Regions from separate parts of the Mesorhizobium quangtriensis genome, predicted to be linked through region 3. Evidence: predicted binding sites of a transcription regulator. Region 3 holds the regulator's gene; each other region holds the start of a gene.
What was found. Region 3 encodes LexA, which represses DNA repair genes until DNA is damaged. Its sites were predicted from a motif close to TGTTCNNNNTGTGTTCNG; they were not measured.
Positions count from the first base shown of each region.

Region 1: a site for LexA is predicted at 1,274-1,291, ahead of rhuM (RhuM family protein). Genes of this name have one in related genera too.
Region 2: a site for LexA is predicted at 2,088-2,105, ahead of ABMA32_RS14935 (helicase-related protein). Genes of this name have one in related genera too.

Region 1 covers NZ_JBEBMF010000004.1:574,916-578,192, forward strand. Annotated here, with positions in the region: gene ABMA32_RS22375 (hypothetical protein) at 1-785, opposite strand, end outside; gene ABMA32_RS22380 (hypothetical protein) at 788-970, opposite strand; gene ABMA32_RS22385 (plasmid mobilization protein) at 967-1,122, opposite strand; gene rhuM (RhuM family protein) at 1,315-2,352, shown strand; gene ABMA32_RS22395 (hypothetical protein) at 2,416-2,541, opposite strand; gene ABMA32_RS22400 (AAA family ATPase) at 2,838-3,277, opposite strand, start outside.
Region 2 covers NZ_JBEBMF010000002.1:1,300,758-1,304,034, reverse strand. Annotated here, with positions in the region: gene ABMA32_RS14935 (helicase-related protein) at 1-1,918, opposite strand, end outside; gene ABMA32_RS14930 (ABC transporter ATP-binding protein) at 2,566-3,277, opposite strand, start outside.
Region 3 covers NZ_JBEBMF010000003.1:468,746-472,022, reverse strand. Annotated here, with positions in the region: gene moaC (cyclic pyranopterin monophosphate synthase MoaC) at 1-347, shown strand, start outside; gene ABMA32_RS18075 (molybdopterin molybdotransferase MoeA) at 344-1,552, shown strand; gene lexA (transcriptional repressor LexA) at 1,660-2,379, shown strand; gene ABMA32_RS18065 (ComEC/Rec2 family competence protein) at 2,373-3,277, opposite strand, start outside.

The DNA of each region.
Region 1 (3,277 bases), on a different contig from region 3:
GACATCGCAGTCGCTGCCTCGCCGGTCATGATAGCCTGATACTCGGAGGTCGCTTCCGATCCATCCTTGTCGGCAACCAAATCTGGTATCATCCAATCAGCCGTCTTTGCTCCGGCGGCTCCGCGCATACCAGCGCCGAAGCCGGAGAAGGCCTTGTCATTGAGTTCAAGCGCGCGTTCCAACTGCGAGATGCTGGAATCGATGCCAGGTAGCGCATCTTCCGCCTGATGGACTGCCTTCAGTTCGGTGGCGGAAAGTCTAGGGGGCTTGTTGGCCTTGTCCTGGGCGACCTTCACGCGGTCCCGATCAAGATCGAGGCGCTGCCGGTTGATGTCGAGATTGGCGGCGGCGGTCGTGAGTTCCTTGTCGAAGCGTTCGAGCGACAACTGGAACTCGCGATCTTCACGAGCTTGGCGAATTCGCTCCGTGGCTGAGATGGAAGAATCCACCAGCAGGCGCGCCATTTCGGGCTTCCCGCGATAAGGCTTCGTATCAACGCCGAGGCCGGACTGGTCCAGAAAATCCAACCCTTCTTCCCACAGTTTCGGGTCTGCCGTCCCGTCGATTTTGCCATTCATTGCGCCGAGGCCGATGGAGCCGAGCAGGTTCATCAATTGCAATGCTTCTTCGCGGCCCTGCTCACGCTGCTGCGTGGCCATGTTCTGACGCGTGGCGTCCATGTTCAGCGAATTGATCTGCTCTCGCTGGGCAGCATCCCGACCGCGAATGAAGCTGTTGGCTATGTCGGGCGTCTCGACCCGCAATGCGATGCTGTTATCGACCACTATCAGTTGCTCCTTTGCATGGCCGAGAGCGCGATAACCTCATCGACAACACGATGGCCAAAGCCGGTGGGAAGGGGCTCGATGCCAGGAAGACGCCCTGCACGCGCATCGGCGATGATGCCCCCGATCGGACGGCAGGCCTGCTTGTGACGGCTCCATAGCGCCATGAGTGTCGTCTCGCTCACGCGGCGACCCTCTGGGCTGCTTCCGTCGCCGTCTCGCGAACGAAGTCGGAAAGTGTCAGGCCACGACGGCGCGCGATCTCGATCAGCTGGCGCTTCTCGTCGCTGCCGACGCGCACCTGGATCAGCTCATTCATAGGTTCGGAAAAGCGCATGTCAGTCTCCAAATCACTGGAGACGAATATAGCGATCAACTGCGGCAGATGTAAGGACAAAAATTAAATAAGATCAATGTGTTATGGCTTGTTCGTAGGTGTCCGCGACTGTCCGCCTGTGTCCGGCATTATCAGCGCATTTCCCTCAGAGAGTTGCTATAATGTTCTCCAAGCGAGTCGGGGCGACATCACATGAGCGACGATGATATTGAGCCTGTCCACTTGGTTGAAGACGGGGAGACCGGCGACCGGTTCCTTGTCTATGGAACCGACAAGGGCCTTCGCCTCGACATTCGATATGAGGGTGACACTCTCTGGATGAGCCAAGCTCAAATCGGGCAACTGTTCGGACGAGACGTATCAACGGTATCCCGGCACATCGCCAATATCTTCGATGAGGGGGAACTGGACGAAGCGACTTCTTTGCAGAAAACGCAAACAACGACCGGCCGGCCGGCAACGCTCTATAATTTGGACGTGGTGATTTCAGTCGGTTACCGCGTGTCGTCGGCGCAAGGTACAATGTTTCGGCGTTGGGCGACCAGCATTCTGGTCCAGTTTGCCAAAAAGGGCTTCGTTGTTGATGCCCCACGCCTCAAACAACCGGAAAATGTAGATCGAGTCGCCGAACTTCGTGAGATAATCCGGGACATCCGCTCAGACGAGGCAAACGTCTATCGCGAGCTCCGCCGGATTTGCGCTATGTGCCAGGATTACGACGGCACAACTGAGGCTGCGCGCGAGTTCTATCAACGGACACAAGCGAAGCTGGTATATGCGGTCACGTCGCACACACCCTCGGAAATCATCGCTACGAGAGCAAACCATAGATCCGAGAATATGGGATTGCAGACATGGCCGAACGATAACATTAGGAAGACTGATGTCGTCGTCTCGAAGAACTACCTTGCCGATGGGGAAATCAAAGAGCTCAACCGCCTCACAACCATCTTGCTCGACATTTTCGAGGATCAGCTCGACATCGGGAGGCTTGTGGTGATGCAGGACGCTCAAACCCTGCTTGAACAGCAATTGCTCCAGCTTGGGCGGGCAGTCCTTCGATCCGGTGGCTCTGTAAAAGCCGGAGACGCAAGGCGTACCGCTGAAGCGCAGTACGAAAAATTCGATCGGCAGCGAAAGCTTGAACGCCATCAGGATGCCGATGAGCGCATCGGAGCCTTGGCGAAAGAAGCCAAGGCCTTGCCCAAATCGTCGCGCCGTAAGCAGTAAGTATTCTGCGTGGCAGCCGACAATGCTGCCTCGTTGGCGGCGTTGGCTTCCAATCACCATTCATCACGGCAGCGCTCCGATGATGGTGAGAACAACCAGGGCGATGGAGGAGATAAGCGCGACGTAGATCATCGCCTCCTCCGGCGTTTCGCCGACAGGGCCATGAACTTTGTCTTCCTCGCCAGCCATCGAGCGGCCGCATCTCGGTCCAGCCTTTCTTTCTCGTCAGCGATGGAAGTGCAAGGTTGCCGGCGACGTTTCGCCTTTTCCCAGTTGAGAGGCGGGCTCATCGTATTGCTCTCCAAAAGGAAGCGGCAAAGGAAGGGGTTCCCGTCTCCGAGAAGGCCGTAAATTTGCGGGATTTGGCTCCAAAGGAAGGGAATACATATACCCCCCCCTCCCTTCCCTTCCTTCGCTTCCTTTCGACAGGACAAGTGAGGGAAGTGAGGGAAGGAAGGACACCCGCTTTAAGTGGCGTCTCGGAGCTACTGAGGCAGGCGGTATCGTCCATGCTCTAGCTTCTCCAATTCGTTCTGCTGGACCATCTTCCGCATGAGGTACTTGACGTTATCGGCCTTCATTTCGGTGGCCTCTGCCACGTCCTTGGGGCCGGCTTCACCAAGCTCTTTCATGGCTTCGAGGATGAGCTTTCTTTCCCTGCTGCGGCGAACCTCGTCGGCGTCACCGAGAAGGCTCCAACGCCCGCTGGTATCGAGCTTCACGGCGCTCTCAATATCCTCGATGTCGCGTCCCCTGCCGGTCAGGATTGTTCCCTGCCCATCTCGGGTGAGGACCATGACGGCATCGACGCCACCTGTTAGCCCGGTAGTTCCGGAAACCATGTCCAGGGGGTCGTCGGCGTCCTGCTTGCGGGTGTGGTGAACGATGATGATTGCAAGCTGCAATTCAGCCGCCAGGGCAAGGA
Region 2 (3,277 bases), on a different contig from region 3:
CGGTGATCTGGTCGGCCGACTTGAGGTCGACCAGTGGCTTCAGCAGTGTCTCGACTTGAAAATTGACAAATCGCTCGGCGCGCGCCGCCACCTTGTCGCGGGCGGGGCCGGTGAGCTGTTCGTCGGCGAGCAGGATGACGCGCGGCTTCAGCGGCTCGTCGCCGGCGGTGAGCGTCGCGATCGGCGCGCCGATCCAGCGCAGCACGCCGTCGGAGCCGAGTGCGATGTCGCCGTTAGCGCAGGCCGAGAAACGTTCCGCGCGTGCGTCGAATTCAGTTGCAAGCGCCTTCTGCGCGGCCGTGCGAATGGCCTTGCCGTCCTCGCCGTTGGCGCTCTGGTCGGCGGTGAACCGAAAGCCTTGCAATTCCCCGACATGGTGGCCCTCGACAAGGACCGTCCCGGACGGGCTGATTTCGGCTTCAAGCATAGTGTTTTCCCGGAGGCGGCGGACAAGGACGGAAGTCCTGCGATCAACGAAGCGTTTCGTCAACCTTTCATGCAGCGCATCCGACAATCTGTCTTCGATTTCCCTCGTCTTTTCCTGCCAGTGTGTCGGATCGGCAAGCCAGCCCGGGCGGTTGGAGACGAACGTCCATGTCCTGATCTGCGCGATGCGCTGGGACAGCGTGTCGATGTCGCCCTCAGTGGAGTCGGCGCGGCGCACCTGCTCGGCCATGTAATTCTCGTCGACGTGACCCTTGCGGGCGAGGTCGTCATACATGGATGCGATCAGGTCCGCGTGCTGTGCCGGCGCGATGCGGCGATAGTCAGGGAGAGCGCATGTTTCCCAGAGGAGCGCCACCCTTGCACGTCCGACGGCGAGGTCTCGTATCGACGGATCGCGTGTCAGATGTTCCAGCGCCTGCTGGTCGACAGCAGGCAGGGCGCGCGTCAGCCCCTCCACAGGGGCAGGCGTGTCGATCGAGCGCTTGAGGGCTTCCACGGTTGAAAAATCGAAGCCGACCGTACGCCACTGAAGGACCTTCACGGGATCGAAGTCGTGCGCCTCGATCTTGTGGACGAGTTCGTCGTCGAGCGGGTCCACCTGGCCGGTGACGCCAAACGTGCCGTCGCGCATGTGGCGCCCGGCGCGTCCTGCGATCTGACCGAGTTCGGCAGCCGACAAATCGCGAAACTGGTAGCCGTCGAACTTCCGGTTCTGCGCGAAGGCGACATGGTCGAGATCGAGATTGAGCCCCATGCCGATCGCGTCGGTGGCGACGAGGTACTCAACATCGCCCGACTGGAAGAGTTCGACTTGGGCATTGCGGGTGCGGGGAGACAATGCGCCGAGCACGACGGCTGCGCCTCCGCGCTGGCGCCGCACGAGTTCGGCAATCGCGTAGACCTCGTCGGCCGAGAAGGCGACGATCGCCGAGCGCGACGGCAGCCGGGTCAGCTTTTTCTGCCCCGCATAGGCGAGATGAGAGAGGCGAGGGCGTGTGACGACGGAGATGCCCTTCAGCAGCTTCTCCAGAATGCCGCGCATGGTCGCCGCGCCGAGCAGCAGCGTTTCCTGCCTGCCGCGCAGGTGCAGGATGCGGTCGGTGAAGATGTGCCCCCGCTCGAAGTCGCCGGCAAGCTGTACCTCGTCGATCGCGACGAAGGCGGCGTCTGTCTCGCGCGGCATGGCCTCGACCGTGCAGACTGAGTAGCGCGCGCCCGGCGGCACGATCTTCTCCTCGCCGGTGATCAGCGCCACCCTGTGCGCGCCTACCTTCTCGCAGACGCGTCCGTAAACCTCGCGGGCAAGCAGCCTCAGCGGCAGGCCGATAAGGCCGCTCTCGTGCGCCACCATGCGCTCGATGGCGAGATGGGTTTTGCCCGTATTGGTCGGGCCGAGCACCGCGGTCACATCGCGTCCGGAAAGAACCAGAGGTCCGCGCGGCGGTTCGGTCGTCTTCAGGTGGATGGGCATCGGAGGGAGGGCGGGCCTTCCTGGCTCGTATCAGTCGGTGGCCGCTTCGGTCGCGCTGGCCAAGTTTCCAGCCGCCGGAGAAAAGCAGCCGGTACAAGGCACACATAGGATTTCGGTCGCGGAAGCGAAAGCAAAAAACTGCCCGGCGTGCAGGCTTGGCGTTAAGGCTTGGAACGAGTCTGGAACGAATCAGCGACGAATCAGTGACTCCCGATGATTCAGGTTTTGTTCGCCGCTAGATGTTGATCGAGCCGCTTCGGCCTTCACCACATGCTGAATCGGAATTTCGATGCGCTGCTCGATTCCGTTCCGGTTCGGGCGAAAGGGTTAACGCGAAGAACGGGTGCGGCCCGACGAATACGCACCTCCCTCACAACATTATGAAATCGTTAATCTTTCGGACCGGGAACTTGCCCCTTCAGAGGCGGAGACGCCTAACGGCGTTAACGTTCGGGCCAAAGGCGGAACGAATCAGCGACGAATCACTGTTCGGGCTGATTTCTTAGTTTGTTCCACACAACATCTGGTGGGCTTGGTTGCGCGTGCGACTAACGTGAACAGGCTGACGCTGTTCCGCGAGGTTGAGATTCGGTAAGCCGTTAACTGTTCTGTCCCAGCCGGGGACAAGTCGGCCTAAAGACGGCTACTTAATCCGCCATCGCCACCAGCGCGTCGGGATCGTAGGCGAGACGAATCTGAGCGCCGACGGGAAGATCGTCGGCACCGAAATTGTTGGTCTCGGTCACGGAGAGCGGCTTTTCGAAGCCGGCAACCTCGACGACGAGTTGCGTGATCTCGCCAAAGTAATGCCGCTCGACCACCTTGCCTGCCACTTCGTGGCTTGCCTTGGCGTCGTCCCACAGAACACGCAGCCGCTCCGGCCTGATGCCGAGTGTTGCCTGGCCTCCTGTGGTATGGCCGTTCGCGGCGAAACCGGCAGGTTTGTCGGTCTTCACGCGACCGAAGCCCTTTGTGTCGAGCGTGATCGTGGAGCCGTTGACCACCACCACGTCACCTTTCATGAAATTCATGCCGCCAACGAAATCCGCGACCTGGCGGTTGACCGGCCGCTGGTAGATTTCCTTGGGCGAGGAGACCTGCGCGATCTTGCCTCCGAACATCACAGCGATGCGGTCGGAGAGCGCCAGCGCCTCATACTGGTCGTGAGTGACAAGGATGAAAGTGATGCCGACCGCCTGTTGCAGCCGGCGCAGCTCAACCTGCATCTGCTCCCGCAGCTTCTTGTCCAGTGCCGAAAGCGGCTCGTCGAGCAGCAGCACCTTCGGCCGCATGACCAGCGCGCGCGCCAGTGCGACACGCTGGCGCTGTCCGCCGGAAAGTTCCGTCGCGCCACGTTTG
Region 3 (3,277 bases):
TCGAAGGCAATGCAAAGAAGGGCGACGTGCTGGGAGCGGCGCGGATCGCCGGCATCATGGCGGCCAAGAAGACATCGGACCTGATCCCGCTCTGCCACCCGCTGATGCTTACCAAGGTGACGGTCGACATCGAGCCTGACGAGACGCTGCCGGGGCTGCGCGTGACGACGATGGCCCGCGTCACCGGCAAGACGGGAGTCGAGATGGAAGCGCTGACCGCGGCGACGGTCGCCTGCCTGACCATCTACGACATGGCCAAGGCTATCGATCGCGGCATGGTCATCTCCGGCATCAGGCTGGTCGAAAAGACAGGCGGCAAGTCGGGCGACTACAGGGCTTACGCATGAGCGGGCTGCTGCCCGTCGACCAAGCGCTGGCGCGTATCCTTGCAGGCGCTGGTCCGGGAGAAGCCGAAATCGTCCCTCTCGCCGAGGCGGCCGGTCGTGTTCTGGCAGGACCTATCCAAGCGCTGCGGACACAGCCGCCGTTCGACGCCTCGGCCATGGATGGATATGCCGTCCGCGCCAGCGACGTCGCTGACATCCCTGCCTGCCTGCAGCTTGTCGGCACGGCTGCGGCGGGCAAGCTTTTTCCGGGCGAGGTCGGCCCCGGGCAGGCAGTGCGGATTTTCACCGGTGCGCCCGTTCCCCACGGGGCCGATACGATCGCGATACAGGAGAATGTCAGGCCGCTCGACGGCGACACGATCGAGGTTCTCGAAACCGTCGCAGCGGGACGCCATATCCGCAAGCGCGGGCTTGATTTCACTGATGGGGAAACGCTGCTGGAAGCGGGGCGGACACTCGACCCAGCCGCGCTGTCGCTCGCCGCATCGGCAAACCATCCTGCCCTGCCGGTCGTCAGGAAGCCGCTCGTCGCGCTTATAGCGACCGGCGACGAACTTCTGCCCCCCGGCAGCGCCACCGGTCCCGACCAGATCATTGCCTCCAACGCCTACGGCGTCGCGGCAATCGCCCAGCAGGCCGGCGCACGCGTCCTCGACCTCGGCATAGCGCCGGACAGGATCGAGGCAATTTCGGACTTGGTGCGCAAGGCTCTCGAGGCTGACGCGGATGTCATCATCACGCTCGGCGGCGCGTCCGTAGGCGACCATGATCTGGTGCACACCGCGCTGAAGCAGATCGGCATGGAGCTCGGTTTCTGGAAGATCGCGATGCGGCCGGGCAAGCCTCTCATGTTCGGGCGCCTTGGCCACACCCGCTGCCTCGGGCTACCCGGAAACCCTGTCGCCAGCCTCGTCTGTTCTCAGCTTTTTTTGAGCCCGTTGCTGGCTCGGCTCGGCGGGCGGCATTACGAAGCGCCCTTCATCGACGCTGTGCTGGGCGGCACGATGGCAGCGAACGATCTGCGCCAGGACTATGTCCGGGCCACCGTGGAATTTCTGCCTGAACGAATCGTGGCGACGCCCTTTGCGATACAGGATTCGTCGATGCTGCGACTGCTGGCCGATGCCGGCGGGCTGATCGTGCGCGAGCCTTTCGCTCCGGAAGTGAAAGCGGGCGATCCTTGCCGCGTTCTGCTGTTACGCTGAACAAAACGTCAACGTATTCATTAAAATTTAAACAGTTGCGGAACACAACTGGAACAGATAGTGTTTGTTCTGGTTTTGTTTGACCTTGATTCCTCGGGGGAATGTCGATGCTGACCCGCAAGCAACATGAGCTCCTGCTCTTCATTCACGAGCGGCTGAAGGAGTCAGGCATTCCACCCTCCTTCGACGAAATGAAGGAAGCGCTCGACCTTGCCTCCAAGTCCGGCATCCACCGGCTGATCACGGCGCTGGAAGAGCGGGGCTTCATCCGCCGCCTGCCGAACCGGGCGCGGGCGCTGGAGGTCATCAGGCTTCCCGATTCCATCGCGCCGGGCCTCAATGCGGCGAAGAAGTTTTCGCCCAGCGTCATCCAGGGCAGCCTCGGGCGCAGCCAGCCGGAGCCGGCGCCGCGAAACCGGTCTGCAAGCAATGACGACGATGCCGGGTCCGTTGCCATCCCTGTGATGGGCCGTATCGCGGCCGGCGTTCCGATCGACGCGATCCAGCACAAGACGCACTCCATCGCCGTGCCGCCGGAAATGCTGTCGGGCGGCGAACACTATGCGCTGGAGGTCAAAGGCGATTCGATGATTGAGGCCGGTATCTTCGACGGCGACACGGTCATCATCAAGAATTCCTCGAGCGCCAATCCGGGTGAGATCGTGGTGGCGCTGGTCGATGACGAGGAAGCCACGTTGAAGCGGTTTCGCCGCAAGGGCGCTTCGATTGCTCTCGAAGCGGCCAACCCCGCTTATGAAACACGGATTTTCGGCCCCGACCGCGTGAAGGTGCAGGGCAAGCTGGTCGGGCTTATCCGCCGCTATTGAGGCGCGGCTTCTTCAGGCGAAATGGGCGTGGCTGTCGGCGTGCGATCGTCGGTGACCGGTTTGTTATCATCACCAGTCTTGGGTGTTGTGCCCGGCTGGTATGGCGGCAGGCCACGGGCGGCGCGCGAGAAGGCGCGCTGAGTGTGCCATGGCCGATACGGTTTTGCGATGGCATACTGGATTGTGGGCTTGCCCGAGCCTGAGAAGGTAACTGCGGCACTTCCGTAGCGTGCAAGATCACGGGACGTCACAACCAGCAGCTCCTTCCAGTTGCAGACATCCTTTGCCGACGCATCCTCAATGAGGATGAACGTGGCGGTGCTGCAGTGATCGGCGGCTGTCGCGGCATCGGGGACAAGCGCCACGACAGCACCGGACGGATGCCGGGCAAGGCAGACGCTCTCGGCGCATGAGAAGCCGGCGGTGACGGTGACGGTCCCGTCGCTTGCAACAGTTCCCTCGCCTTCCGTAGGCCGAACGATTTCCTGTGCCTGCATGGCACGTGACCAGTTGTCGATGGTGAACTGATTGGGGCGTGGGCGGTTGATGGCGATCTGGCCGGCGCCGAGGTCGAGGCCGACGAGCCGGGCGTCTTCCGAGACCAACAGGTCGGGTTGCCGGTCGAACAGCAGGAACAGGCTGGCGAGTGCGACCGGAATGGCGGCGACGCGCAGCCAGGTCGACGTGACGGTGGCGGCAAGCAAGGCTACCGTCAGCACGGCCACCGCCTCCGGCCTGATCATGCCGACCACATCGAGGGGCGATCGTTCCGCGAACCACTGCGCTATCGCGAGCATGACGGACAGTCCGAAACCCATGATCTGGAAAAATGGGCCGTCGAGGCCGAAGGGCATGGCGAGCGAGCCCAGCACCGCGAACGGCATGACTATCACCGAGA